One region of the Pseudogracilibacillus sp. SE30717A genome, then DNA from elsewhere that is predicted to be linked to it. Evidence: riboswitches for the same ligand, from Rfam matches in the RefSeq annotation. Region 1 holds a riboswitch; each other region holds the start of a gene.
The links. Region 1 has a riboswitch for S-adenosylmethionine ahead of SPD48_RS16155 (O-acetylhomoserine aminocarboxypropyltransferase/cysteine synthase family protein). Riboswitches for the same ligand answer to the same signal wherever they lie in the genome.
Positions count from the first base shown of each region.

Region 2: it holds a riboswitch for S-adenosylmethionine, as region 1 does, so the genes downstream of both, SPD48_RS18890 (YezD family protein) here and SPD48_RS16155 (O-acetylhomoserine aminocarboxypropyltransferase/cysteine synthase family protein) in region 1, are expected to answer to the same signal.
Region 3: it holds a riboswitch for S-adenosylmethionine, as region 1 does, so the genes downstream of both, SPD48_RS01220 (aminotransferase class I/II-fold pyridoxal phosphate-dependent enzyme) here and SPD48_RS16155 (O-acetylhomoserine aminocarboxypropyltransferase/cysteine synthase family protein) in region 1, are expected to answer to the same signal.

Region 1 covers NZ_JAXHDF010000010.1:119,421-129,766, forward strand. The annotation lists partial or broken gene SPD48_RS16155 (O-acetylhomoserine aminocarboxypropyltransferase/cysteine synthase family protein) at 1-834, opposite strand, end outside; SAM riboswitch class I at 1,327-1,437, opposite strand; gene SPD48_RS16160 (NCS2 family permease) at 1,733-3,028, opposite strand; gene SPD48_RS16165 (ArsR/SmtB family transcription factor) at 3,282-4,322, shown strand; gene SPD48_RS16170 (hypothetical protein) at 4,426-4,590, shown strand; gene SPD48_RS16175 (SLAP domain-containing protein) at 4,661-5,089, opposite strand; gene SPD48_RS16180 (TIGR00266 family protein) at 5,575-6,369, shown strand; gene SPD48_RS16185 (hypothetical protein) at 6,417-6,836, opposite strand; gene SPD48_RS16190 (cyclic 2,3-diphosphoglycerate synthase) at 6,982-8,343, opposite strand; gene SPD48_RS16195 (RluA family pseudouridine synthase) at 8,766-9,665, opposite strand; gene SPD48_RS16200 (MFS transporter) at 9,884-10,346, shown strand, end outside.
Region 2 covers NZ_JAXHDF010000016.1:3,641-13,986, reverse strand. The annotation lists gene SPD48_RS18920 (transporter substrate-binding protein) at 1-933, opposite strand, end outside; gene SPD48_RS18915 (hypothetical protein) at 1,201-1,383, shown strand; gene SPD48_RS18910 (amidase) at 1,376-2,794, shown strand; gene metE (5-methyltetrahydropteroyltriglutamate--homocysteine S-methyltransferase) at 3,249-5,537, opposite strand; gene SPD48_RS18900 (bifunctional homocysteine S-methyltransferase/methylenetetrahydrofolate reductase) at 5,603-7,456, opposite strand; gene SPD48_RS18895 (aminotransferase class I/II-fold pyridoxal phosphate-dependent enzyme) at 7,453-8,580, opposite strand; gene SPD48_RS18890 (YezD family protein) at 8,790-8,990, opposite strand; SAM riboswitch class I at 9,155-9,257, opposite strand; gene SPD48_RS18885 (NCS2 family permease) at 9,363-10,346, opposite strand, start outside.
Region 3 covers NZ_JAXHDF010000001.1:265,627-275,972, reverse strand. The annotation lists gene SPD48_RS01250 (ABC transporter ATP-binding protein) at 1-354, shown strand, start outside; gene SPD48_RS01245 (ABC transporter ATP-binding protein) at 347-1,375, shown strand; gene SPD48_RS01240 (ABC-F family ATP-binding cassette domain-containing protein) at 2,232-3,851, opposite strand; gene SPD48_RS01235 (helix-turn-helix transcriptional regulator) at 3,980-4,963, shown strand; gene SPD48_RS01230 (YpmS family protein) at 4,984-5,640, opposite strand; gene SPD48_RS01225 (SGNH/GDSL hydrolase family protein) at 5,612-6,544, opposite strand; gene SPD48_RS01220 (aminotransferase class I/II-fold pyridoxal phosphate-dependent enzyme) at 6,711-8,387, opposite strand; SAM riboswitch class I at 8,535-8,654, opposite strand; gene SPD48_RS01215 (hybrid sensor histidine kinase/response regulator) at 8,829-10,346, shown strand, end outside.

The sequences.
Region 1 (10,346 bases):
ATTATAAGGACTTAAACATGAACCAAAGTCTCTGAGTAATTGAACACGTAGTTTTGTCGCAAAGGCAATGTCGCCAAAATCTTTTGCATAACTTATACCGTTATAGCTGCGATCAGGTTCAATAAAGCCCGGAAACTTTTTCGAGTTCCAATCAAAATTACCGCCGTCTACCACAATGCCACCAATTGACGTCCCATGACCACCTATCCATTTTGTAGCCGAATGAACAACTATGTCTGCTCCGTGTTCTATAGGCTTACAAACATACGGCGTTGCAAATGTGTTATCAATAATAAGTGGAATACCTGCCTCACGTGCTATTTTTGCAACACCTTGGATATCTAACACATGTAGACTCGGGTTTCCAATTGTTTCAGCAAAAATTGCTTTCGTTTTATACGTGATCGCCTTTTTAAAGTTTTGTGGATTCGACGGATCGACAAACCGTACATTAATTCCGTATTTAGGTAATGTTATAGAGAATAAATTATATGTACCTCCATATATATTGGTTGCAGCGACAATTTCATCTCCAGCCGAGGCGATATTAAGGACGGATAACGCAATTGCAGCCATCCCTGAAGACGTCGCTACTGCTGCAACACCTTCCTCCAATAAAGCCATTCTTTTTTCAAAAACATCAACGGTCGGGTTCATCATGCGACTATATATATTTCCGGTTTCATTTAAAGAGAATAACTTCTCAGCATGGGCGGAATCTTCAAAAACGTATGATGTTGTTTGATAGATAGGTACCGCTCGTGATCCTGTTGTCGGATCAACTTCTTGTCCTCCGTGCAATAATAATGTTTCTATTTTTTGCCCCTTACTCATCAGCTTTCCTCCTACAAAAATACTGCCTATTTAAAGCGCGCAATTTTCTGATAACTCACTCGATTTATAGAATATACATCTACTATGCTACTTTTTTATGTATAATACATCTGACCTGACTAGGAATTAACCTTGCATACAGATTAATTTTCCTAACTAATCGCAATTTATCAAAACTTGTTTATTTCCTACCTAATAAGAAAATTTAGTTAATAGTAATTACCTGTTATATATAAAGAGGTTGAGATATAAGTTATATAGAGTTATTAAAACACGAATGCTTATTATAGTCGCTACAGAAATATACTCCGCTTTTATCACTGGCATAAGAGCGACATCTTCTGGCAAGAGTCTACGAATATTTCTTTCGTTAATTTGGAGTAGTATTCATGTTTTATATCTACTATTTTGTTTTATCCCAGCCTCATTAAATATAAAAATCTCTCTGCAAAATACAGAGAGATTGGATGGTCAATATCAATTTTTCCAACTCTCTTATCTACAAAAAGCAATCGCTTCTCAGGAATTGGCACCTGAATGAGATTAACTCATTTGGTTGCCGAGGATTCTTAGGGCCTGTCCCTCCACCTCTCTGGATAAGAGTAAACTAATAAATTTTAGTAGGTAATTTTTATTGTGTATGCACCATGTCTTTATAGCAACATGATAGATAAGAGTATATGATTAAAAATTATATTTGTCAAATTATTTTATATTTTCGTTTTATCAATTATAATCTTTATTTCTCAATTGTAATTAATAGGTGATATTACTTTAATTTCCATTCCGGACCTACATGCAGCATGCATGATACCTATTGATTTCTCATACTTCTTTTAGAATCTTTTTAAAAAAATCACAGATGAATTAGATCTTTCACTGAGTGTTAATTCGTTTATCAAACGATAAATACAAAATACAAAACAAATAATAAGCTTAATACATACATAATTGGATGAACTTCTTTGTACCGCTTTTGTGCTACTAAGGTTATCGGATAAAGAATAAAACCAAATGCTATACCAGTTGCCACACTTGAAGACATCGGCATCATAATGATTGTAATAAAGGAAGGAATAACAATTTCTAACTTACTCCAATTTATTCTACTTATTTGCATTGCCATTAATGCGCCAACTACAATTAGAGCAGGAGCTGTCACTTCTGTTGTAATTACAGTTAAAATGGGGGAAAAAAACAATGCGATCGTAAAACAAAATGCGATAACGACAGATGTAAACCCTGTTTTTCCACCAAGTGCAATGCCTGCTGATGACTCCACACTGGTAGCTGGAGTGGATGTTCCTAATATGGAACCAATAACACCTGCAGAGGAATCTGCAAGTAATGCTCTACCTGCATTTGGAATTTTATTATTTTTCATTATTCCAGCTTGACTTGTTAGTGCAATTAACGCACCCGCTGTATCAAAAAAGGCTACAAATAAAAAGGTAAATATTACTGCCAACAACTCAGGTGTAAATACCTCATGTAAATTCGTAAAGACAACTCCGAAAGTTGGTGCTAGACTTGGAATTTTTCCAATAATTGATGTAGGTGTACTGATAAGCCCAAACATCATCCCGACAATAGCTGTAACAACCATCCCGTAAAAAATCCCGCCATTTATTCCATACACCAACATAAAAATAGTAATAACAAGACCGAATAAAGCTAATGCTGTCATGGGAGAAGTCACATTTCCAATTGTGACAAAAGTATCCTCATTGGAAATGATGATTCCGGCGTTTTTCAGTCCGATAAAAGCAATAAAAAAGCCAATCCCGCCTGCAATCGCATGTTTTAAATCCTCAGGAATGGCATTAATAATTTTCTCCCTTATTTTCATTAAACTTAACATCATAAATAAGACGCTTGCAATAAACACTCCTGTTAATGCTACTTGCCACTCAATGCCCATCCCAAGACATACCGAAAAAGCAAAAAAAGAATTCAATCCCATACTTGGTGCAATGGCAATCGGAAAATTGGCAAGCAGACCAATAAGGAGTGAACCAAGAATAGAAGTCAGGGCAGTTGCTGTAAATACAGCTCCCTTATCCATCCCTGCTTCACTCAAGATTAACGGATTAACGACTAAAATATAAGAGATGGAAAGAAAAGTAGTAATACCTGCAAAAATTTCTTTCTTATATGTTGTATTTCTTTCTGTAAAGTTAAAAAAGTTTTTCATCAAGGCTGTCTCCTGCTATTATGCGTATTTATAGTTAAATAATTTATCTTACAAAAGATGTTTTATACAATAGAAAAATAATAACAATTAAACATATACAGGTCAAGAAAGCTATGTTCTACATTAAAATGAACTAGATTCTATTTTTCATAATAGAAATTTATGGTAAAATAAATATGATAAACAGGAATTTAGCTGGTAAAATTGATTTAACATTAGATATTCATCAAACTTCATGTTAGGAAGTGACAAAATGGCGGAAAAATTATCCAACAATTTTTACGTTGCTCGTTCACCTGTTTTTGAATTACTCGTTCTACTCGTTCAAATTTCTGAATTTAAAACCGTAGAAAAGGAAACTTATCAAAAACAGGAGACTAAAAGACTTTACGACTGGTTTAAAGAGTTACAGCAAGATCTTTCAACTGACTTACTTGAAGAAATTAATATGTTTTTTCACCCCGATAGTTTTTTTGGATTATCCTTAATAGAAATGATTTACCTTCATAATCAACATCATGATATTGAAAAATGTTTAGCTTTTTTAAAAACAGTCGATGCAAAACAAATCGTATCATCCTTCTTTAACACAGGACATAATTTATTTAACAATGAATCAATTTTCTCAAACTCCGCAAAAGTTCATAAATATATTCAAAACACAACATTACCAAACAATGAGAAATCAAAATTATTTTATCTCTATTTTGATGCAGAAAATACGCAAGAAAAACTTATTTCAGTTCTTCAACAAGGTTATGATCTAATATATAGATCCAATAGTAAACAGCTTGAAACATCCCATGTGGAAGCAATAGAAAAAATAAAATCATTAAGTGTACAACAATTAAATCAGATCATTCGATTTGATGAAAATACACCGTTTGAAAAACTTCCAAACACGATTATCATTATTCCTTCTTATTATCATCATAGTAAAACTGTTTTTTCATATGACACTGATTGCGATCTTGTTATAAGTATCACAGGGATTAATTTAATTGAAGAGTTAATGAACGAAAAGGACACCGAAGAAAAAATTATTGAATTTGCACGTGCTTTGTCTGATAGTAAAAGGATAAATATTATTCAAGAATTGAACAAACAACCCCGTTATGGTTACGAACTCGCACAACGTCTTAACTTATCAAGTCCAACTATATCCCATCATATGTCTATCTTGTTTCGTCTTGGTCTTGTTACAACTACTAAATTTGAAAATAAAATTTATTATGAAGTAAATAAAGATAAATTGAAACAATCTATTGCCGAAATGATTGACCTATTAACATAAAGAAAATAAATCGATCGATTTTTTCGGCTTATTTTACGTCACCTTATTTGATAAGTATCAAACATAACATTATATGAATATCAAATTAAAAGGAGGAAATATAATGAATATCAATTTACAAGTTTATTATTACGAAATAAAACAACGACAAAAACATCTAAATACAGTTTGTTCATTAGACGCTGGATTTGATGAAAAATCTTTATTAAAAAAGATATTCTCAGGAAAAAATATATTTTATTTTAAGAAAAGATTTAAACGAACCTGACAAATACCTTTATGGTTTAAAATCTCATTACTAAATAATAGCATCTAAGACTATGGATGAGACAAATTGCTTATTCTATATGCATCTCATTCTTATCATCATTTAAAGTCCTGCAAATATTATTTTCAACTATTAACTGACATTTACTAAAATCCACACTGCTTCTTACATGCTCTTTAGGAAAAATGAATGTCCACGGCATACTTGTGTGTGCAGGCACTTGACATGGAATACTAAATTTTTCAGTTGCAATTTTTTCGCCGCCAACCAAACAATGAACAAGCCGATTTTCAAAATCTATTGCCTGACCACTCCAATTATGAATAAGTATTGTGGTCAGCAACGATTGACGATGATTATAGGCATGCCATAAGTATGTGATAAAATCGTTAGCTACATTTGCTTCTTTGAGACGATAAAATTTTTCAAGAATCACTTTGCGATCCGGATCACTTATTGTACGTTCCCAAGCTGGTTCAAAGTATATATTTTGAGTCATGACGTACCTCCATTTTTAAAAATTAGAACATACTCTCACATTCTTTTTCTTCCTCCTTGCCTATAATAGTAACATTGCTTTCTCACGGAATGAAAGATTTTTCATTAAAAACTAATAATATAATATTCGAAACTTATTTGGAAAACAACCATGTATGTAAGGTCATTGCTATGAATATTTATAAACTCTGTAAAGTCGAGTGGTTTAAACTTTCTATTGGATACCAAGCTCCCTAATATGTTAAAAGAAAATCACGCTATGCAAATATTCGACTTTATTTCCCGGGAAATGACATTTGGTTACAATCTTATTAGTAAACGTAGAAGGTTAAATAGTATATGTGTAAATGAAACTTTTAAAATATACCGAACAACTTTCAAATCTCCACCAACTAAATAATCTATATGATTCTGTTAAAGTATACGAATTAATAAATAATCTATATAATAATCATCATAAGATGCTATAGATCAGGAGATGAAGCAATGAAAAACCATGAAATTGATTACAAACTATTTGGGGACGATATGCAATTTGTCGAAATTGAGCTTGATCCCGAGGAAACAGTAATTGCTGAGGCCGGCAGTCTGATGATGATGAATGAAGAAATTCAGATGGAAACTATTTTTGGCGATGGATCGTCCACTCAAAATGGCTTAATGGATAAATTACTTGGTGCAGGTAAACGAGTATTAACTGGTGAAAGTCTATTCATGACGACATTCACAAATAAAGGTACCGGAAAAAAGCATGTATCTTTTGCTTCACCATATCCAGGTAAAATAATTCCAATTGATTTAAATACGATTAATGGAAAATTAATTTGCCAAAAAGATGCTTTTTTAGCAGCCGCAAAAGGGGTTTCTGTTGGAATTGAGTTTCAACGAAAAATTGGTGCTGGTTTCTTCGGAGGAGAAGGGTTTATCATGCAGAAACTTGCGGGAGACGGCATGGCCTTTATTCATGCAGGTGGAACTATTCATCAAAAAGACCTTCAAGCTGGCGAAACATTAAAGGTAGATACAGGCTGTCTTGTTGCGATGACAGGTGGAGTTGATTATGATATTGAGTTCGTACGTGGCGTTAAAACAGCATTGTTTGGGGGCGAAGGGTTGTTCTTTGCAACATTAAAAGGGCCAGGGACTGTTTGGGTTCAATCACTTCCTTTCAGCAGACTGGCAAGCCGAGTATTTGCTGCTGCTCCACAACACGGGGGTTCAAAAGACGAAGGTAGTATCGTCGGCGGATTATTTAACATACTGGGTGGCGACAGAAAATAGTAAATAAAAGGAGGAAAGATGAAACAAGAAATTTCCTCCTCATTCAATCACTCTTCAATGGAAAATGTTCCTTCTACAAGAAGATTGGTCTCATCTTTAAATATACGAACAATATAATCACCTGGCTCATACTCACCATCATAATCGACAACGTGAAACTCATATAACATTTCATTCCATGTAGGGTCTACTTTGTCATACCATTCTTCGTAAATTTCTTCTTTATTATTATCATTTTTCAATGTTGTAATCTTTATTTCACTCGTTCCAAAAGCTTTTTTCGAATAAGCTTCTAATAAAAAATCTTCATTAGACCGAAATGTAGACTTTTTATCTTGAATTCCATCCTCAAATGTCCCCGTACCGAAAATCATTCCTTCTCTACCACCAATTACATCCAAAATTGTTCCACAACCGGATAAAAAAAGAAGAACCATTAACATAGAAATACCAATAAACTTCTTCATCCATGTATCCCCCAATTATTAATTTAGCAAGTTGTTTATGTATAATTGATAATGTATATGTATATACATGCTACTATTATTTATCTTATCAAATAGTGAAACCACCTTCAAAAAGAAGGTGGCTTCTTCACCATTGCTATTCCGATTATGCCTGTTCTACCGATTCTTTTTTCAACTTATGTTTTTTAACGAAATCATTTAATATTTCTTTTAAATTCGGATTACCGACCTCATCTAAGTCATAATGAACCCGTGTGCACGGCTTATTAATATCGATGATTCTAGATAAATCAATCGGTGTCCCGATAATAACTGCATCACAGTCTGTTTGATTAATTGTTTCTTCTAAATCTTTTAATTGTTGTTCCCCATATCCCATTGCCGGAAGAACATTGCCAATATGGCTATATTTTGAAAATGTATCTTTAATAGAACCAACCGCAAATGGACGCGGATCAACCGATTCAGTTGCTTCCAAACGCTGTGCAGCAACCATACCTGCTCCAATATTCATTTCGCCATGTGTAAGTGTCGGTCCATCCTCTACGATTAACACACGTTTTCCTTTAATAATTTCTGGATTATCAACTGTTATAGTTGATTCAGCTTTAATAATTGTGCTATCAGGACTTACACGTTTAATATTATTTTCAACAATTTCAATCGACTCTTGATCTGCACTATCAATCTTGTTAATAATTGAAACATCAGTCGTTCTTAAAGCAACCTCACCTGGGTAATACTTTAACTCATGTCCCGGACGATGTGGGTCTAAAACTGTTACGGCTAAGTCTGGCTCGTAAAATGAGAAATCATTATTACCGCCATCCCATAAAATCACATCACAACCATCTGGGTCATTTTCAACCGCTGTTAATATATCTGCATAATCAACTCCAGCATAAACCGTATTTCCCCGTGCTACATGCGGCTCATACTCTTCCATCTCTTCAATCGTACATTTATGTTTCTCAAGATCTTCCACAGTCGCAAACCGCTGTACACGCTGTGCATTCAAATCACCGTACGGCATCGGATGTCTAACTGCGATAACTTTGATATCTTGTTCCAATAATGTTTCAATAATTTTACGTGATGTTTGGCTTTTACCAGTTCCCGTTCTAACCGCACAAACAGAAATAACAGGCTTATTACTTTTTAACATCGTATTTTTCGGTCCAAGTAGTGTAAAATCCGCTCCTGCTGCATTAACGATCGCACTAACGCTCATCACTTCCTCATAAGGAACGTCGCTATAAGCGAAAACACATTCATCAACATTAAACTCTTTTATTAACGATGGTAATTCATCCTGTGAATAAATTGGAATTCCTTCCTTATACAATTCTCCAGCCAATTCACTCGGATATTTACGACCATCTATATCAGGAATTTGTGCAGCAGTAAAAGCTACGACATTAAATTCCACTTTGTTTCTATAATACGTATTAAAATTATGAAAATCTCTTCCAGCAGCACCTATAATAATAATATTTTTCTTATCCAACGCACTCTCTCCCTAAACATTCGAATCTGTTAGTATTTATTATACATAAATATGTATAAAAATACAAAGGGAAAATGACTTTTTTTTAATGTTTTTTTAAAAAAGAAAAATTTAAGGTCATAACCTTCAAATCAAACGGTGTCAATTACGTTCTAACTATTGAACAATGAGGATATGACTTCAGATATTATGGGGATGAAGTTTCTATTAACCAAATTATATATTCGCAAAAAGAGGAGTGCATAAAACGGTAGGGAATTATTGATGGGGCAGAGAATAAAAGGTATGAGTATTGAATTAAAAATCATACAGAGTCGATTCGCCCTCTGAATGTGGTACACAAAACACTAATTTAGGGAAAACGACTCTGCTGAACTGGCTGAAAACTGACTTAGCACCAAGTAAGAAAAGGTTCTACTTACTTAATTAGACATTTTCCAAAATGTCTTAGGAGCAGGACTGTTAAAGGTAAGCTCTTCATTTGTTGTTGGATGGGTAAGTGTTAATTTATGGGCATGAAGACCAAGCCTGCGAATTGGGTTTGACTGAGCACCATATTTTTTATCGCCGACTACTGGATGACCTAGATCTTGCATATGCACTCGAATTTGATTTTTTCGCCCTGTCACCAAATGAACTTCGAGCAACGAAAACCGATTATTTGATTGCAACACTGTGTAATTTGTTTTGGCAAACTGGCCATCATTTTTTTCCGAACTTGAATACATACGATGTGCCTTTGTTTCCCTCAGCCATGAAGTAATGGTTCCAGACTTTTCTTTCACTTTCCCTTCTACAAGCGCCAGATATCCTCGCTCCTTGACTCTCTTGTTCCAGCTATCTTGCAACTGACGTTTTACCTGTTCATTTTTGGCAAACATCATGACACCAGATGTGTCTTGATCCAATCTATGAACAATGTAAATCTGATTACGCGGATTCTTTTTTCTAACATAATCCATTAACTGATGATGAGCTGTTTTTCGCTTTTCTTTTTGATTTGCAATGGATAGTAAGCCTGCTTCTTTATCAATGACTATCATTTCTGTGTCTTCATAAAGAATCGACATTCCGATTAATGCGCCTTCTCTCCTAGCTTCTTTATTTGGTAAGACGGAGACAATCTGCCCGGGGTTAAGTTCATATTTATAAAAAGTTTCAATATGATCATCGACAGATACCTGTCCACGCTCCAGTATTGACTTTACGGAGTTTCGTCCACGTTTAGGCATTACCTTTAACAGGAAAAGTAATAAAGTAGTTGACTCTTCAACCGCATAATGCTTTGATTTGCTCGCTAGATGTTTTTTATTGTTAGGCAATAGTATAACTCCTTTTATCGTACATATTGTATACTTTATTGTTCTTCTATATTTTCAAGCTAATTATAGCGCATATATATAGGAAACTTCTATTTCTTGGTGTATTATACCATTCTTGCCATGGATTTGTTCTTTTTAAGTTCATATGAATTTATTTGATAAGATTTGGTAAACTGAACAAAGTAACTAAGAACATTGATTTTTTGTGAGGTGATTTAATGACAAGTACAACGCCGAAACCATGGATATTCTTATTAACAATCGGTCTAGGCACCTTATTAAATCCGTTAAATTCGTCAATGATCTCTGTCGCGTTAACACAGATGCAACGTGATTTTTCCTTAACATTTGCTGATGCGTCTTGGCTTATATCCGTCTTTTATCTAGCAAGTTCAGTTGGTCAACCTGTTATGGGAAAACTAAGCGATATGTTCGGTGCGAAACGTTTATTTATTGCCGGCCTTATTCTAATCGTTTTCGCTTGTGGATTAGCACCATTTGCACCGAATTATGGATTTTTACTAGGTTGTCGTGCCTTGCAGGCAATTGGTAGTTCTACCTTGTTTCCAAGCGGGATGAGTATGATACGTGCACATATTACGACAAATCAAGCTCGCGCGATTAGCTTTATTAGCATATTTTCTTCCACATCAGCAGCATTTGGACCGACAATCGGAGGGC
Region 2 (10,346 bases), on a different contig from region 1:
TTCTGTCTCTATCTTTTTACCACTTATATATTTAAAAATTTTCTTAGGATCATAGCTGTTTATATGGATGATTGCATCTAGTACAATCTCGGTACCTAAATACGTATTAAACATAACGGATGAAATTGATTTGTTCTTACCAAAGAATTTTTTAAAGCGAGCTACAAATTTATGATTTAATGAATTATCTAGTGATTGAAAATAACTTGCGGAACTGTAATGACCGGCTCCTACCTCATATCCCATCGCTTCTAATTCCGTTTCTTTTGTAATTGGACTAAATATAGGGACAGAGTCGGAGTGTAAACCCATCTGTTTATAGGTTTTATAAAAGGATGGAACACTTTGTCCTACTAACGTCGAAAAAATTACGTCGGGTTTTTTTAAAATGATATCTTGAATGACGTTATGGAATTCCCGATGGCCAAATGGAACATATTGCTCTTGGACAATTTCACCTTCCTTTTCCATCGCATATGTTTTAACTTGCGCATTTGTTTCACGAGGATAGATATAATCGTTTCCTACTAAATATATACGTTTTCCATACGAATCCATTAGATAATCAAGTAATGTATGGACTTGCTGATTAGGGACTTCTCCCGTATAAAATACATTCGGATGATCTTCTTGCCCTTCATAGAGCGTAGGGTAAACGAGTAAACAATTATGTTTTTCTAAAATAGGTAAGATGGCTTTCCGACAGGCAGAAGTGTAACAACCAATAAATACGTTAACACCTTGATTCGCGAGTGCCTCGGCTTCCTGTGCAGCCTTATAAGGATCAGAACATATATCTTTAGCAATTACTTCTACTATATGTCCTTGCTGTTGGAATTGATGAATGGCGAAGCAGGCAGCATCATATTGTCCTTTCTCGGTAATAGCAGTGGTTCCAGTAAAAGAAAATAAGAGGCCTACCTTTATATGCACATTTCCTTCCTCCCTTTTTATGTCCCATTTCAAGAAAGCGTTCTCAATTTGAGACAGATTATTTACAATTCTTATTTTAATAATAGCGGTTTCATTTGAACTATTCAAACTGTTAAACTTACCTATTTATTACCCCATTATTGATACTATGCGGTTTCAACGGAGAAATACTTTATAACAATTTTTTTCTGTCCGTCCAACCAAAAAGTTGGCACGTAAATTGCAATATATTTATTAAGAAAATTAATTTTATAAGGAGTGGTAAGCGTGTCGTTAACAATTAAGGAATTGTTAGAAAACAAAGGGATAAAACCTAGAGAGGAACATCTTGAAGTTTTGGATAGACGTTGGAAAGCAATGGCGCAGCTGCGTGGAGACTTAGATGGTGTGAACATTGATGATGCAGACATAGCGCTTCGAAATATTCCTGGAGGTGATCATGTTGAGTAAAAATTTAGCAGCAATGGCGGTTGAAGAGTTAGCACCATTAATTGAGAAAAAAGAACTTTCCCCTGTTGAATTAACAGAAGAGATATTAAATCAAGCAGAAGCGACAGAAGGAAAAATTAATGCGTATATGGAAGTTTACCGCGAGGACGCAATAGAGGATGCTAAAAAAGTAGAAGAAGAAATTGTTAACGGGAATTATCGCGGCATGTATCACGGTATTCCTATGGGGATTAAGGATAACATATATTTTAAAGATAAAGTTACAACAATGTCTTCGAAAATTCATAAGGACTTTGTTTCTGATTATGATGCCACGGTCATTAAAAAATTAAGAAATGCCGGTGTTATTTTCACAGGAAAAGTGAGTATGCATGAATACGCTTGGGGAATCACGAACAATAACCCACATTATGGTGCAGTGAAAAACCCTTGGAATCTTGAGAAAATCCCTGGGGGCTCTAGCGGTGGATCAGGTGCAGCAGTTGCTGTTGGCTCTAGTGTCGCTTCATTAGGGACTGACACAGCAGGTTCTATCCGTATTCCTTCATCTGCAAATGGAATTGTTGGGTTAAAACAAACTTTTGGCCGTGTAAGTAAATATGGAGTGTATCCTTTAGCTTGGTCACTCGACCATGTTGGACCAATGACAAAAACAGTTAAAGATGCTGCTGGATTATTGCAAATCATCGCTGGTTTTGATCCAAACGACCCTACAACGGTTTACGTTCCAGTTGACGATTACATAGGAAAAGTAACTGGAGATGTAAAAAATCTTGTTATTGGAATAGAGGAAGACTACTACTTTAGAGAAGTCGACTCTGAAATCGAAAAGCTTGTACGTGCAGGAATTCAGAAATTAGTTGACCAAGGTGCTAAAGTTCAAACAGTGAAGATTCCTACCCTTAAATATGCCGAATGGGCAGAGTTAGTCACTTCCCTATCAGAAGCATCTGCTATTCATCATAGCGATATGTTAACAAGACCAAATGATTTTGGCCATGATATTCGTATGTTATTTGAACTAGGTGAACTACCTTCTGCTGTTGATTACTTGCAAGCACAACAAGTAAGAAGACAGTTGAAACATGACTTCAGAAAAGCTTTTGAACAAGTAGACATCCTTGCGATGCCAACATTACCAATCTTGCCAAATGATATTGGAGATGACTTTGCAGATCTTAACGGTAAAAAAGTTGATTTGATCGATAATATTATTCGCTTTATGGGGCCGGGTAACTTAACTGGACTGCCAGCATTATCAGTACCTTGTGGTTTTAGTCAAGGACTGCCAGTAGGTTTACAATTCATGGGGCCTGCTTTTGGAGAAGCAGCAATCTTAAATGCTGGATATGCTTTTGAGCAAACGAACCCACTTGAAAATAAAAAACCTGATTTATTATTTAAAGCATAATAGAAAGTGGCTGGGACAAAAGTATTTTTTAATAAAGAAAAGACGAACAAAATAAATGTATGATAGCTTCGGAAATATACTTCGCTTTCCACGGGCACGGCCTTAGCTTCTGTAGCTCCTCGTTTCGAGTCGCTACAGGGATCTGCGGACTCGTGCTTTTCCCGCGACGGACAGGACGTCCTAGTGTCGACGTTGGTCACAGGACGTGACCGTTTTTAGCCGACGAGGAGTCTACGTATATTTCCTCCGCTAAACTAGCGTATTGTTCGCTTTTTCGGTTGATAATTTTGTATTGTCGCAGCCTCTTCTTTTTTTACTAGTAAGGTGAAAATTAATCCTTAACAAGAATGGAACTAGATGATTCTCCCCTTCTGAACTACCAACTGGAATTCAAGAGAGGTGTTTTCTCTATTCGGTAACACTCTTATTTCTTACTTAAGAAGACGCGCAAGGATTATCTTTGTGTTGTTAATTGTTCTTTTCTAACCTCTTTTGCTGCTTCAACCATTACTTTGAGGGCAGCGATTGTTTCGTCTTCTTTTCGTGTCTTCAGTCCACAGTCCGGGTTGACCCAAAATTGTTTCGGTGTAATTGTCTGCAAAGCTCGATTAATATTTTGCTTAATTTCATTGACAGCCGGAATTCGTGGGCTATGAATATCATACACCCCTAATCCGATTTCTTTCGTATACGTATTTTCTTCAAAGGTAGAGACAAGTTCGCCATGACTTCTAGATGTTTCAATAGAAATAACATCTGCATCTAAGGCATCAATGCAGTCAAAAATATCTTCGAAGTTCGAATAGCACATATGTGTATGAATTTGTGTATCTGCAGCTACAGTGGCTGTTGCGAGCCTGAACGCATAAGCTGATTCTTCTAGATATTCTTCCCATTTTTCATGATCAAGTGGCAATCCTTCTCTAAGTGCAGGCTCATCTACTTGAATAATTTTAATTCCGTTTTCTTCTAAAGCTTCGATTTCCTTTTGTAGAGCTAAAGCAATTTGTTTCATAATTTCATAACGTGGCGTTGTATCATGGACAAATGACCAATTTAAAATCGTTACAGGGCCTGTAAGCATTCCTTTTACCGGACGGTTTGTCAATGATTGGGCATAGACACTCTCTTTCACCGTAATCGGTTTATCCCATGAAACATCTCCGAAAATGAGCGGCGGCTTTACACAACGAGAACCGTACGACTGTACCCAGCCATATTCCGTGACTGAGAATCCATTAAATTTTTCACCAAAATATTCAACCATGTCATTACGCTCAAATTCTCCATGAACAAGTACATCGATATCTATTTCCTCTTGGATGGCAATCCAGCGATTGATTTGATCAAATACAAATTGAGTATAATCTTTATCTGTAATCTCTCCTTTTCGCCATTTCGTCCGAGTACTTCTCACTTCCGGTGTCTGCGGAAGGCTACCTATTGTTGTCGTCGGAAGTAAAGGTAATTTAAAACGTTCTTCCTGGAGTTTAATTCTCTCTGAAAAGATTTCGTTTCTTTTCGCATCTTCCAAAGTTAAATTAGTAATCTCTTCTCTTACTTCCTTATTCGAGCGATACGTAGCTTGCAAATTACCTAATGCTTCTTTTACTTCGTAAATTTCAGTTTGAATGCTCTTTCTTCCTGTGACTAAGCCTTTTGTGAGTGTAACGACTTCTTGCAATTTTTCATCTGCAAATGATAAACCTTCTAAAATAACAGAATCAATTTTTTCTTCTAATGTTTTCGTCACTGGCACATGAAGCAAAGAAGATGATGGCTGGATGATCAGCTGATCATCATGAACAAAGCGCTGAATCGTCTCAAGCAATGTAAGCTTTTCTTCAATATTAGCTCGCCATACATTTCGTCCATCTATAATACCAGCAGCTAGAACCTTATCTTGCGGGAAACCATACGTTCTCAGTAACTCTAAGGAATCCCCATGAACAAAGTCAAGGCCAATTCCTGCGACTGGAAGTTGACTTATTCTTTCAAAATGAAAAACTTTCTCAAAATAAGTCTGAAAAATAATTTTTATTTCAGGCACTTCTTTAGCAAATACACGATATACTTTCTCAGCTGCTTCTACAATTTCCTCCGAAACATTCGTCGAAAAAATTGGCTCATCTATCTGAACCCACGTAGCTCCTGCTTCAGCAAGTTCTTGTAAAATTTGCACGTACAAAGGAAGGAATGTATCTACAAGTTGGTTAAATTCATTTGGCTCATACCCTTTTGACAGTTTTAGGTATGTAATCGGCCCTAAAATAACCGGCTTTCCATCGATTCCGAGGTTTTCCTTTGCTTCCTTATAATAATCAAGTGCTCGGTTTTCTACTAACTTCGGCTTAACTCCGTCCAGTTCTGGTACGATATAGTGATAGTTTGTATTAAACCATTTTGTCATTTCCGATGCGACGGCGTCATCAATCCCTCTTGCAATAGCAAAATATGTATCTATATTTACTTTACCGCCGGAATAATTATATCTTTCTGGTACAATGCCAAATGTCACGGACGTATCTAATACATGGTCATATAAGGAAAAATCCCCAACAGGAATGAGGTCGATTCCCTGTTCTTTTTGTTTTTTTAAGTTTTCCAGACGGATCGCATCCGTTTTTTCAGTCAGTTCTTCTTCGGAAATAGTTCTGTTCCAATACGCTTCTAGAGCACGTTTCCATTCTCTATTTTCCCCAATTCTTGGGTAACCTAAATTAGAGCTTTTAATTTTCGCCATTTCTTTTTCCTCCATTTTTATATGAATATTTTTTTATTAAAATGTATTAAACTCCAACTAACATGTTACGTTTTCAATGCCGCTACCTTTTGTTCTACGGCTCCTACTCCTGTCTTACTATGAATAAATTTTACAAGTTCTACACAAATGTCGTAGCGCATAAACGGAGTAATTAAATAAATTCCGTTAAAGTTCTCTAATGCTGTTTCGATTAACTCTTTTGAAATAGCGATACTCTCAGCGGTTGATTGAGCTCGATCTCCTTCTGCTGCTTTCATCCGTACTCTTACTTCATCCGTCAATTTAATGCCTGGAACTTCATGATGAAGAAATTCAGCATTTTTCGTTGAAGTTAGCGGCATAATTCCTATGAAAATAGGTGTCTCTATATGTGCGGTAGCTCTCTTTAATTCAATTATTTTTTCTTTACTATATACTGGCTGAGTTAAAATATAATCAGCACCACTTGTAATTTTCTTCTCTAGTCGGTTAACTGCCTTTTCCACATTAGCGACATTTGGATTAAATGCTGCCGCGACATTAAATGTTGTTTTTTCTCGTAACGAATTTCCTGAAAAAGAGATTCCTTTATTTCCTTTTTTAATAAGTTCAATCAGTTTGAATGAATTGACATCAAATACGGATGTCGCTCCCGGAAAATCTCCTATTTTAGTCGGGTCACCTGTTATCGCAAGAATTTCATTTATTCCAAGTGTATGAAGACCCATTAAATGCGATTGCAGACCAATTAAATTTCGGTCTCGACATGTTAAATGGACGAGCGGTTTGATTCCATGTTGCTGCAGGATAGTTGCAATGGCTATATTACTGATTCTAGGAGTTGCTAGTGAATTATCAGCAAGTGTTATGGCATCAATTCCTGCTTCCTTTAAAGCTTTTGCCCCATTAATATATTCAGTAATATCTAAATGCTTTGGTGCATCAAGCTCTACAATGATCGTATGTCGTTTTTTTGCTTTTTCAGTTAATGTTTCTTCTGTATGTCCCTTCGAACTTATTAGTTCAATTCGTTCTTCCTTAATCACTGTTTTTTCAATAACCGGTGAGAGTCCTTCAACCCCTACAGCAAGTGCCTGAATATGTTCTGGCGTAGTTCCGCAGCAGCCACCAATCAGACGAACACCTTGTTCCCTTAAATCACGAGCACAAGCTGTAAAATAATTTGGTTCATTTTCATAAAACAACACACCATCTCGATAAGCTGGAATACTTGCATTTGGATAAGCAGCTAAATAGGCTTTATCTAATAAAGGCACTGATTCAAGTGATGTAACCATTTGGGATGGTCCTAATCGACAATTCACCCCAACGACATCAGCACCGAGATCCTCTAACTGTTTTAATGCTTCTGCAAGTGGCGTTCCATTTTCAAGAACCCCTGGCTCATGCATTGAGACATTGGTGATGATTGGTAAATCCGTTTCTTCTCGAGCAATTTGCAAGACCGTTTTTAATTCATCCATGTTGTAATACGTTTCTAATATAAGTCCATCGACACCTTCTAACAGCAAGCAATATAACTGTTCTCGAAAACTTCGCTTTATTTCTTCATCTGATTCAAGAATTGTTTGCGCCCCATGAATGCCACCGATATTTCCTAAAACATGAACTCGCTGATCGCTCGCTTTTTTCGCGATTTGAACTGCTTTTTGGTTAATTTTCTTCACTTGTTCTTCTAATCCATAGCGTGCAAGTTTAATATAATTTGCTCCATAAGTATTCGTCTGTATCACGTTAGCTCCAGCATTGATGTATGCTTCATGCACATTTTGGATTTGTTCCGGGTGAGTGAGGTTCAATTCTTCAAAGCTACGATCTACTCCATGTGAATAGAGAATGGTTCCCATTGCACCGTCTGCAATTAATATGCGCTCTTGTAATTCGGCCCGTAATGTCAACGATAGGTCACCTCCAATTTCGAGACTGCTTCAAATGCCTGTTCAAGATCGGCAATAATATCTTCCTCGTGTTCTACTCCAACCGAGACACGAAGCAGTCGATTGGATAGACCGTATGATTCACGTACTTCTTCTGGAATATCCATATGAGTTTGCGTAATAGGATACGTTAAGAAACTTTCTACCCCACCTAAACTTTCTGCAAATGTAAATAACTTTAATGATTGCAAGAATGGAGAGACGAGGGATGAATCAATAATTTCAAAACTAAGCATCCCGCCTCGTCCCGGATAATATACTTCTGTTACAAGTGGATGATTCTTTAAATATTCTAAAACATGCTTGGCGTTTGATTCGTGCTGCCTCATCCGAAGTGCCAATGTTTTCATCCCTCGAATGAGGCTCCAACAATCATATGGTGAGAGAACTGCTCCGGTTGAGTTATGTAAGATGCGTAACTCCTCATTAAGCTTCTCACCTTTTGAAATGACAAGTCCTGCTAACACATCATTATGTCCAGCCAAATACTTTGTCGCACTATGGAGCACAATATCAGCTCCTTCTTCTAACGGCCGCTGGATATAAGGAGTGTAGAGCGTATTATCCACAATATGCAAAATTCCATATTGTTTCGTTATCTCCGAAATTTTCTTTAACTCTACCGTTTGCATTAATGGATTTGTCGGTGTTTCTATAAAAATTGCTTTCGTATGATCTTGAATAAGTTTTTCAAGCTCTTCGTAATTCGTTCCGTTCCAATAAGAAAATTCAAATCCATATTTTTTCTCATATAAATCAAACAATCTGTAATTCCCACCATATATATCACGCGATGAAATAAAATGTGATCCTTTATCAAATAGAGAAAATACTAACTGAACAGCCGCCATACCAGAGGATGTTGCAAAGGCCTCTTCACCACCTTCTAATTCTGCAACTGCTTCTTCCAATACATTACGAGTCGGATTTCCAGTGCGGATATAATCGTACCCATTTTCCAATCCTATTTCTTCATGACGATATGCAGTAGAAAAGTATAGTGGAGTACTTACCGCCCGAAAATGTTCCTCTCTCCGATTTCCAATTTGCACAAGAAATGTTTCTTTTCGACATCGTTCTGTCATCCTCCAAACCCCTTTCAAATAGTAATTGGGACGAGTAAGCACAGTCCCAGGACATCGCGGTTTTAGCCAGTGAGCAGTAAGAAAGTTTTAGATTTTCTTAACAGAAAAAAAGGCATCTATCACCTTACCAGCCTGAATTTCTGGATAAAAAGTGAAAGATGCCTTTAGTTGTCTAATCGGCATAATATTAAATTTTCATTCCTATGTTCTCAAAATTGTTTAGTTGTTTTTAAATTACTTTCTACATTACGATTTGTTAATCGGCTTGCTTTTTTTTGAAATCTTTTTTTCACCGTCGTATCAATCTGTGTCACTTGCCCATCATGGACTGTAATGACTACTGAACCATAATCGATTTCTCGTAAACTAGCAGTTAAAAAATCCTTTTGTGCATCATCAAGTTTACTCAAATTCTCATCTCCCCTTCAGCTTAATATTAAAGTACAAGTTCAAAAATCTAACTCGTAAAGCTGTCGCGCCTAATAAGAAAAGAAACGATTTTGGTAGACCAATAACCATTAAAAAACCTCTTCTTACATGATAAGAAGAGGTCGAATTTATTCATTCATTTCTCTTCTTATCTTTCAGGCACTTAGCTTGCTGGAATTGGCACAGTACTTAAAAAGTCTGTTGCCGAGGCTTCAAAGGGCCAGTCCCTCCACCTCTCTGGATAAGAAAAAATTACTTTTAAATTAAATTGTAAATATAACTATACACTGTTTTCTTAAGTTGTCAACCTTTTCTGCTAATTAATTTTTACCCTCATCTATCCTACTGAAAACTTAATGACCCGGAAAATAAATCATCTGCAAGACAAAAATTACTCCAAATAGATATAGAATTGGATGGACTTCCCGCCACTTCCCTCGCATCACTTTTAGAAGCGGATACGTAATAAATCCTACGGCAATCCCTGTTGCGATACTAGAAGTTAATGGCATCATTATAACAACAGCAAAAGTTGGAAAAGCTTCATCAAATTCTTTCCATTTGATATTTGCCAGACCTGCCAACATAAAACTACCAACAATAATTAAAGCCGGAGCTGTAATCGCTGATAAAGAAGATATCGCCGCTACAATTGGTGAGAAAAATAATGAAATTAAAAATAAGATCGCAACAACTAGTGTGGTTAGCCCTGTTCTTCCTCCAACTGCTACCCCAGAAGATGATTCAACATACGCACTGGACGGCGTTGACCCAAGCGTCGCCCCTACCGTTGTCGCAACTGCATCAGCAGTTAATGCGGCTTTTGCCTTTGGCAGTTTTCCATCTTTCATTAAATTTGCTTGTTCGGCAACCCCAATCATTGTCCCCGTCGTATCAAAAATGGTCACAAGCAAATAAGCTAACACAACCGTATAAAGTGAATGAGAAAATACTCCCGCAATATCTAAATCAAAAAATACAACCGGCGGAGGTGCCGAGGCAATTTTATCTATATGTAGCATCCCGGTAAAATATCCAATGATCGCCGTTACAAACATCCCGATAAATAGTGCACCTTGCACATTACGAGCTACTAAGATTAAGGTAACTAATAAACCGACAATCGCAAGTAATGTCTGAGGATCAGAAGGTTCACCAAATGAAACTAATGTGTCTTCATTCGGTACGACAAGACCTGACATTTTTAATCCTAAAAAAGCAATAAAAAGTCCGATACCCGCTGTAATTCCATACTTTAAAGAGTCTGGTATGGATTCAAGTAGTAACTCTCGAAACTTTGTAAATGTCAATAACAGAAAAATGAGCCCTGCCAATAA
Region 3 (10,346 bases), on a different contig from region 1:
GTTGCAGTAATGTATGGTGGCAAGGTCGTGGAAAAAGGAACGGTAGATGAAATTTTTTATCAGCCTAAGCACCCATATACTTGGGGATTGCTAGGATCAATGCCGAAATTAAACGATGACACGGAAGAGTTGCAATCTATCCCAGGTACACCGCCAGATTTAAAAGACCCGCCAAAAGGGTGTCCATTTGCTGCTCGTTGTCCGTATGCAATGAAAGTTTGTGATCAGCATATGCCCGCTTATACCGAGTCATCTAGTACTCAAAAGACGGCATGCTGGCTATTGGATGAGAGGGCACCAAAAGTGAAACCTCCAGAAAGTATCTTTGCAGGAGGTGGACAAATAAATGGCTAATTCAAAAGAAAAACTTTTAGAGATTCGAGATCTACGGAAATACTTTAAAGTGGACCGGAATAATACATTAAAAGCGGTCGATGGATTAAATTTTGATATTTATAAAGGGGAAACTTTCGGACTTGTTGGAGAGTCAGGCTGTGGGAAGTCAACTGCGGGAAGAACAATTATGCGATTATATGAAGCGACTGAAGGAGAAGTATTATTCAAAGGTGAAAATGTCCATGGAAAAAAGTCGAAACAAGAATTAAAGCAATTTAACCAGAATATGCAGATGATTTTCCAAGATCCATATGCTTCATTAAATCCACGGATGACAATCGTTGATATTATTGCGGAAGGTTTAGACATCCATGAACTCGTAAAAACGAAAAAGGAACGGCTAGAACGAGTAAATGAATTATTGGAAACTGTAGGGTTGAATAAAGATCACGGTAACAGATATCCTCACGAATTCAGTGGGGGACAAAGACAACGGATTGGAATTGCACGCGCGCTAGCGGTAAACCCCAAATTCATTGTTGCAGATGAGCCGATTTCTGCTTTGGATGTTTCGATCCAAGCTCAAGTTGTTAACTTGATGAAAAAGTTACAAAAAGAACAGGGATTAACATATCTGTTTATTGCTCATGATTTATCGATGGTACGGCATATAAGTGATCGTGTTGGTGTCATGTATTTAGGGAATATGGCAGAGGTTGCAACGAGTGAGGATCTATATGAAAATCCACTTCATCCATATACACGTGTATTATTAAGTGCTGTCCCAGTTCCAGATCCTGTTCTTGAAAGAACTCGTGAACGAATTGAGGTTAAAGGAGAGTTGCCAAGTCCGATTAATCCTCCGAGTGGTTGCGTATTTAGAACGAGATGCCCGTTTGCTGAAGATGTATGTGCTGAGGTCAGACCTGTCTTTCAAGAGCATCAGCCGGACCATTGGGTTGCTTGTCACATGTATGATGAGAGATTTACAGAGAATTTTGTACATGTAGATACTGAAGCAGGAAAAAAAGTACTATAAGAAAAGATCTGAACTTAATTTAATGCCCTCTTTTAAGTAGACAAGTCATAAAATGAACACTGTATACTGAAAGGGGCTTTTTTATGCACTCAACTTTCGCAGCGTGAATTAGGTAAATAAACCTGTGTAGTATTAGGAAGTTTAGTGATACACTGCCTTAGTTGTATTTTTAATTAACTAGTTATTTGAAAATACAAGTACATTCCAATATATTTCCCGTCGCATTTGATACAAACTACGCAGTACCTAAAATTTGAGGATGAGCTGATTAACCGATACGGAAATATGTTTCGCTTTCCATGGGCGGCTGTTGAGCCTCCTTCGTGCTATGCATTTCGTAGTCTCATCTGGGCCTATGCTCCCATAGGAGTCTCCACATATTTCCTCCGCTGGAATGATCACTGTTGACTGAATTTGGGCATCAACAACAATAAAATTTACATACTAGCGTAGGCAAAATACGAAGCCTCCTGCAGGAACAGCGCGAGTCCGAAGATCCGTGTAGTTTCTCGTTAACGAGAAGCTACAGAAGCTGAGGCCGTGCCTGCGGTAAAGGAGACACAGTGAAAGCAAGTGGTAGTGTTGCTTGAACTGATGTCGCGCTTATGCCCGTGGTGAAAGCGAAGTATTTTTCCGAAGCGGCTTCCCGAAATTTATAAAGTTGAAGCTATTACGTCGTAGTTTACGTTTTTGTGCAAAACAGTTTTATCATGATAAGGTTGTCAAGATATCAAATGGAAGCATTTTCGAGTTAGTCTCCGTATCTGTTTAAATCACTTTTGTTAGTCTATAAATAGAAAAATGGCGAAACCTAACCGTTAATCGGTAAAGGTTCGCCACCAGGCTACTCAAAAAATTAAGCGTACATCTTTTTAATTTCTTTTTGTAATGCTTGGTCTCTTACGTACTCATCATAACTCATTTGTTTGTCGATAATACCAGTCGGTGTAATTTCAATTAATCGATTTGCAATACTGTTGACGAACTGGTGGTCACTTGAAGTAAATAGAATTGATCCTTTAAATTTGATTAGTCCATTATTAACTGAAGTAATGGATTCTAAGTCCAAATGACTTGTCGGTTCGTCAAAAATGAGCACATTTGCTTTAGATAACATCATTTTTGATAGCATACAACGCACTTTTTCTCCACCGGAAAGTACGCTTGCTTTTTTTAGTGCTTCCTCACCGGAGAATAGCATTCTACCTAAAAAGCTGCGTAAAAATGTTTCTGTCTGATCTTCTGGTGAAAACTGACGGAGCCAATCAACTAAAGGTAAATCATTGTTTTCAAAGAAAGCGGAGTTGTCTTTTGGAAAATATGCTTGGCTTGTTGTAACTCCCCAATGATACTCTCCACTGTCAGCTTCCATTTCACCCATTAAAATCTGGAACAAGGTCGTTTTTGCTAAGTCATCTTTTCCAACAAAAGCTACCTTATCATCTCTATTGATTGTAAAACTAACATTGTTAAGCACTTTTTGACCGTTAATTGTTTTTGTTAACCCATCAACTCGAAGTAAATCATTCCCTATTTCTCTTTCAGGGGAAAAGGCTACATACGGATAACGACGGGATGACGGCTTAATGTCATCTAATGTGATGCTTTCTAGTAGTTTCCGACGAGATGTCGCCTGTTTTGACTTGGATGCATTCGCACTAAATCTTGCAATAAATGCTTGTAAATCTTTGACTTTTTCTTCCTTTTTCTTGTTTTCTTCCTTTGCCATTTTAGCAGCAAGTTGACTCGACTCATACCAGAAATCGTAGTTTCCAATATAAATTTGAATTTTTCCGAAATCTACATCTGCAATATGAGTACATACCTTATTTAAAAAGTGTCGGTCATGTGATACGACAATGACTGTATTTTCAAAATGTAACAGAAAGTCTTCCAACCAATGGATAGCTTGAATATCAAGTCCGTTAGTCGGCTCATCGAGAAGAAGTATATCAGGATTACCGAAAAGAGCTTGAGCTAATAAAACTTTTACTTTTTGGTCGTTTTTCAAGTCTGACATTTTGACCTCATGTAGTGACTCATCAATTCCTAAGCCTGTCAGTAAAATAGCTGCATTTGAATGAGCTTCCCATCCATTTAATTCAGCAAATTCACCTTCAAGTTCAGCAGCTTTAATTCCGTCTTCCTCGGTAAAGTCTTCCTTTAAATAAATATTATCCTTTTCTTTCATTACTTCATACAATCTTTCATGACCCATTAAAACAGTTTCTAGAACTTGTTCTTCTTCATAGGCGAAATGATCTTGTTTTAAAACGGCCATTCGTTTGTCAGAAGGGATAGACACTTCACCTTTTTGAGGTTCTGTTTCCCCTGAAAGAACTTTCAAGAAAGTAGATTTACCTGCGCCATTTGCTCCAATCACACCATAACAATTTCCATTATTAAACTGTATATTAACATCTTCAAATAATTTTTTATCTCCAAATCTTAAACTGACATTGGATACATTTATCATCTTTTGTTTCCTCCGTTTATATATCGTCCTAAGTAAGCTTAAGGGATTATTTGTAATTCGTCAATAGATTAAATTATGGATAAAGCTGTTATAATTAAGACTAACTATCTTTTGAATAGGGGGATTCTATGAAACAAAGCAATAACTTCCGTTTGTTACAATTAAGAGATCTCTTGTTTAATGAAACAGATGAAGAGCATGAATATGATATTTATGAAATCGAAGAGAAGCTTGTTCAACTTTTAGATTTAAAAAGTATTGATCATCGAACCATTAAAAATGACATAGAAGCACTCCAAGAGATGGATTTTGATATTGTAAGAAACAGAAAAAAGTTCGGAAAAATATTTTATAGTCATCAAGATAAATATTTTGAAACGTATCAAATTCGTCTTCTCGTTGATGCGATTCTTTCTGCACGTTTTATCACTCCAAAAGAGAAGGATATTTTGATTGAAAAGTTAAAAGAATTAACGAGCATCCATATTCGTAAGACGTTACCTGAGCCAGTATTGTTCAGTCAGACTATAAATCACGATTATGAAAGAATTAAATATAATATCGATCGTTTGCATCATGCAATAACAGGTAGAAAAGTAGTTAGTTATCAATATGGAGATTTTAATGTACGAAAAGAGTTTGATTATAGAAGAGATGGCGAACTTTATTTTGTTGAGCCGTATGCGTTAATTTGGCAAAATGATTTGTATTATTTAATTGGTAAGTTTCAAGAGACGAAAGAAATCCGTCATTATCGATTAGACAGAATTAAAGAGATTACAATCTTGGACGAAACCTTTGTAAAAGAAAAAGGATTTGAACTACAGCCTTATGTTGATAATACATTTCATATGTACAGTGGAGAAGAGCTGCGTATGAAAATCCGATTCGATAATAGTCTAATCAATGCAATTTTTGATCGTTTTGGTATGGAGGTTGATGTGAGGGAAGACGGGGACGAACATTTTATTTTAAATACAAATGCAAAGCTATCTGATGGGCTTGTAAGTTGGATTTTAAAGTGGGGATCTCGTGCCAAAGTCATTTCACCTGATCTGTTAGTCGATAAAATAAGCGAAGAAACTAAAAAAATGGCAGCTAATTATAAATAGATGTGAAGGTGGCTTCACATCTATTCTCTTAATTCTATATTTTCTTCTTCAATAACGTCAATCCCTAATGTTTTATAAGGAACATTAATTTTAAAGGCGATATTGTTTGCTTCTAAGTCAAATTGCTCTACCCCGACTTTAAAGTTACTTTTGATTTTCATTTCCGTAAGTTTCACGTAGACTTCTTCTTCTCGAGGATTAATGACAACCCAGTCAGGGACAGGTAAATGCTTAGCGACATATTGCATGATTTTTTTATTAGGTAATTGCAATAATCCGACTGAGATTGACTTTTGTTTCAAAACAAGGTCACCATTATCCTGTACAATTGGCTCAAAATGGATTAGAAGTGGTACTGTTGTTGAAAATAGTGGTAATTCTCCATACAATTGAACATCATCATCTAGGTTTATGGAGTAATTATGATTTGTATTCGCAAGCAATTTGTCCAGATACGCATTTACTAAATTATTTAGATTTTGTTTAGTTGTTCGGACGACAAACTGAGAACTGTTTTCCACTTTATATTTATTGCTTGATATTTCTAATTCAGTTTTTGGTATTGGCGAATAAAGGTAAAAAGCGAGAAGCAAAATAATTCCCGCATTTATTATACAAAGAGTGATAAAGCGTTTTTTCCATTTTGAATTATTGAATTGTTGCCTCTGTATGTTCATCGCCGTCACCCTCATCCAACACATATTGTAATATACGATTCGCCATTAATCTATATCCTAAAGCATTAGGATGAAAATTATCATCTGAGAAGTAATTCGTTTCAGCGTTATCAAATAAATCTTTAATGGGGATATAGTGCACATTACTGTATTTTTCTGTAACGTCTTCCCCGATTTGATTCCAACTGTCAACAATATATTCTAATTCCTCAATGTCAGCAAAATATTCTTGAAACGGATTATAGAAACCAATTAAATAGATATCTGCTTCCCCGTTTATTTCTTGAATTTTTGTAAAAATATTTTCTAATCGCTGTTCATATCTAATTTGCTCTGAAGTGAATTTCTCGAGAGTTAAGTCTGTGAAATTTTCCTTAAAAACTTGCATAATATCGTTTGCCCCAATAGTGATTAATACAATATCAGCATTATCAAGCGCTTCTGTTACATCTTCATCTTCTAAGCGAATAAGTAATTGACCGCTACGGCTTCCTCTCTTAGCAAAGTTCTGAAATTGAGCTACTTGTTTATCTTGATTAATTGTATCATCTAAAATGCCTACATACCCGCTATTATTCGTTTCATCCCCACTTCCTTCTGTTAAAGAGTCACCGAGTGTTACTACATTTACATCATGGGTGAAGAAGAAACTGGAGGCCTTTTTTAATTTATCAGAAATAAATTCTCTAATAGGATCTTCTTTTACTTTTACTGCTACTTCTATATCTTCTTCCTCTTGCTCTTCTGGACTTGCAGTTTTATCATCTATGTTATGCTCATCTTTTGGTTGAACAATTTCCTTAATCGGTTTTGTAGGAGTAGGTTCTTCCTTGGCGAATATAAAAAGGATAAGTCCGCCTGTTAGTATGAGTATAATGAATATTAATTTTTTAATGGTAATCACACCTAAATCCTTAAATTAGTATATATATATTATAAAACATAACATGTTTATGTGTAAGTTGTATATTAACATAGTTTACCTTTAATATTTACCAATAAACTTAAAATGTTAAAAGAAAAAACCGCCTTATGCAGATAAGGCGGAAAACGAGTTAAATATTATTTGTTTATTTAATAAGTGATGCTTCTGGTTTATTGGAACGTATTCGTGCAGCTTCCTCTAATATGTCTTTTCCTTTAATGATTGTTACGTTAGGATCAACATATTCAATTGATGAAGGGTCTAATGTCCAAATGATTTTAAGTCCTTTATTCGTCAATGATTTTGATTCAGCATCAGATAATGGTTCGTCGGTAACAATGACGTCAATGATATCATCTTCGTTAGCTTCTTCAAGATTAATTATTTTATATCCTCGATTTTCAAGTGCATTTAATGTTTCCTTTAAGTTGCTATTTTCTTTTAAAGCGATTGTTTTTTGTCTTAAACCTGCACTACGATCAAATGGTGTAGAAAACAACCATTTAATTGCATCTTCTTCCGTTGTTTCTATCGTTGAAATTCCTGTAGCTTTTTTAATAGCTTCATCTAGTGTTTGAATGATATCCTCTATTGACTCAATTCCAACAGATAATCTGACAAGTTCTTCTGTTACCCCACTTTTCTTTAAATCTTCTGGGCTTAATTGTTGATGTGTTGTTGACGCAGGATGAATGATAAGCGATTTTGCATCCCCGACATTTGCTACATGTGACCATAGATCAATGGAATCAATTAATTTTTTCCCAGCTTCTAGACCGCCTTTAATACCAAACGTAATGACAGAGCCATATCCAGAAGAAAAATATTTATTAGCTAATTCATGGGAAGGATGATCTTGTAATCCAGGAAAATTAACCCACTCAACAGCAGGATGACTTTGTAAGTAACCTGCAACTTTTAGCGCATTTTCATTATGACGCTTTAGACGGACATGCAAGGTTTCTAGCCCTTGCAGTAATAAAAATGCATTATGTGGACTAATGGAAGCTCCTGTATCCCTTAATAATTGAACCCGTAGGCGAAGGGCAAAAGCGACGGGACCAAGATCTGCGAATCGGACGCCACCATAGCTTTCGTCAGGTTCAGTAAAACCCGGGAATTTTTCGCTATTCCAATTGAAGCGACCACCATCTACAACTACACCACCAATTGATGTTCCGTGTCCCCCAATCCACTTTGTTGCAGAATGAACAACAATATCGGCCCCCCACTGGATTGGCTTTGCAAACTTTGGAGCAAATGTATTATCGATAATTAAAGGAATTCCATGATCATGTGCAATAGTAGCTATTGTTTCAATATCGAAAACATGTAAACTAGGATTCGTTATTGTCTCCCCAAAAATTGCTTTTGTTTTATCGGTAATGGCAGCTTTAACTTCATCTGGATTTGTTCCATCAACTATTTTTACGTTAATACCAAAACGAGGTAATGTATGAACAAATAGATTGTATGTGCCTCCATATAAATTACTGTCTGCGACAATTTCATCTCCAGCACTTGCAACGTTTAAAATAGCATACGTAATAGCTGCCATTCCAGAAGAAGTTGCCACTGCAGCAGTTCCATCTTCTAATAAAGCAACTCGTTGCTCAAATGCATCTGTTGTCGGGTTCATAATTCTCGTATAAATATTTCCTGTTTCCGCAAGTCCAAATAAATTTTTAGCATGCTCTGTATCGCGAAAAACATAAGATGTTGTTTGATGAATTGGTACCGCACGTGAACCTGTAACTGGATCCGGCTCTTGACCTCCGTGTAATAGAATCGTATCGTCCTTTTGAAACTTGAATTCTGACATAGATAAAACTCCTCCTTGGATTTTAGAGAATACATCTCTATTTCTTTAATTAAAGCAATGTAAATCACTTTCAATGTAGAGGAGGATAAATAAAAACCCTCTTCTACGAAAGATAGAAGAGGGTGTTGTGTAAAAAACCGTTTCCTCCTCTTATCTTCCAGACTAAATTGTGTCTGTAGGATTTGGCACCTTTAAAAGATTTTATAAAAACCTTTTATGGTTGCTGGACTTCATCGGGCCTATTCCCTCCGTCACTCTTGATAAGAGATGTTCATATTTGAAATTACTAATTATTATACAGGTTGCATATAGAATGTCAACTATAAAACTTGGAATTAATTGAATAATAAAATATTTAGATTGAAAATTAATCTTGTAAAAGTAAGTACCTTCACTGATAATTAGTTTAATTATCCGTTTTTGATGAAGGGTTGAGAAACGATGTTGACTAATAATAAAATTTCCTATAAAAAAATATTTCTTTTAATAAGTATTTTCTTACTTGTATTAACAACCTTTCGTATTGGGTGGATTTTTTACCACAAAACTCCCGACCATCCTCACGCGGAAAAGGGAGTTATAGATTTAAGGGAGTGGAACTTTACAGATAGTCAGACAATTACACTCAATGGGGAGTGGGAGTTTTATCCGAATCAATTTATCCATTCAAATTTTGTTCCAGCAGATAACTATACGATTGTACCAGGATTATGGAATAGCATGGATGAAGATAAGGAAATAAACTATGGCACCTATCGATTAAAAATACTTTTACCGACTGTCGATAGTATAAATGAACAGGGGAATTATGGATTAATTTTTAAGGATCTTGAATCAGCGGCAAGCGTGTATGTTAATGGACAATTAGTAACAGAATCAGGTTTACCTTCAGATACAATTAGTCATTACGAAAGTAAGCTGGGAATCTATAAAGCTTTTTTTCATGCGGATAGTGATGAAATAGAACTAGTAATTGAAGTAGCTAACTATGAAAACACGTTTGCAGGAGGAATTCCCAACCCTGTTAAATTCGGATTAGGAGACGCTGTAGAAAAGAACCTGTTTTTTGCACATAGTGCACAGTTAATGGTCGTTTTAATCTTGCTTGTACATAGTGCCTATGCTTTTGGTTTATATATTATGGGGCGGAATGTATTTCATAAAGAACTAGTATATTTCGGTTTTTTACTTATTTTTGCTGCCTTTTCAGTCATAGTTGATGATGATAAATTAATCCTCAATTGGTTTCCAATTAACGCTGAATGGTCACTGAAACTAATCTATTTGTCATTCGCCGGGACTGTCTATTTTATTCTTAAATTTATAAAATATGTGTTTAACTTAGCCCAAGCTTTCTTTAATGTATTATTTGTAACATATGTGCTTCTAACGCTTGCTTTATTTATTATTCCGTCATCATACATGATGTTTGTCGGTTATGGAATTATGTTAACAAATGTGATTTCGTATACATTCATTTTTATTATTGTACTTCAGATAATTAAAAAGGGCGATTCCGATGCTATATTTATATTAATTGCTAATGTCGTTAATTTATACAATGTTTTATGGGGTTTGGCTCTTAATATGGGTCTGATAGATATACCTTATTATCCGGTGGATTATTTAATAGCTATTATGGCTTTTGCGGGATTCCTCTTTAAGCGTCAAACAAGTGTCATGCAATTAAATGTAAAACAATCGAGAGAACTGAAAAGAGCGGATAAAGCTAAAGACGAATTCTTAGCGAATACATCCCATGAATTACGCAACCCGCTTCATGGAGTCATTAATATTGCTCAAACGATATTAAATAATAAGTCAAATTCATTGTCAGTAGATGACCAGAACAGTTTAAAATTGCTTGTCCGAGTAGGTCAACATATGTCATTTACGTTAAATGATTTACTTGATTTATCGAGGTTGAAGGATAATAAGATTCATTTAAGAAATCAGCCA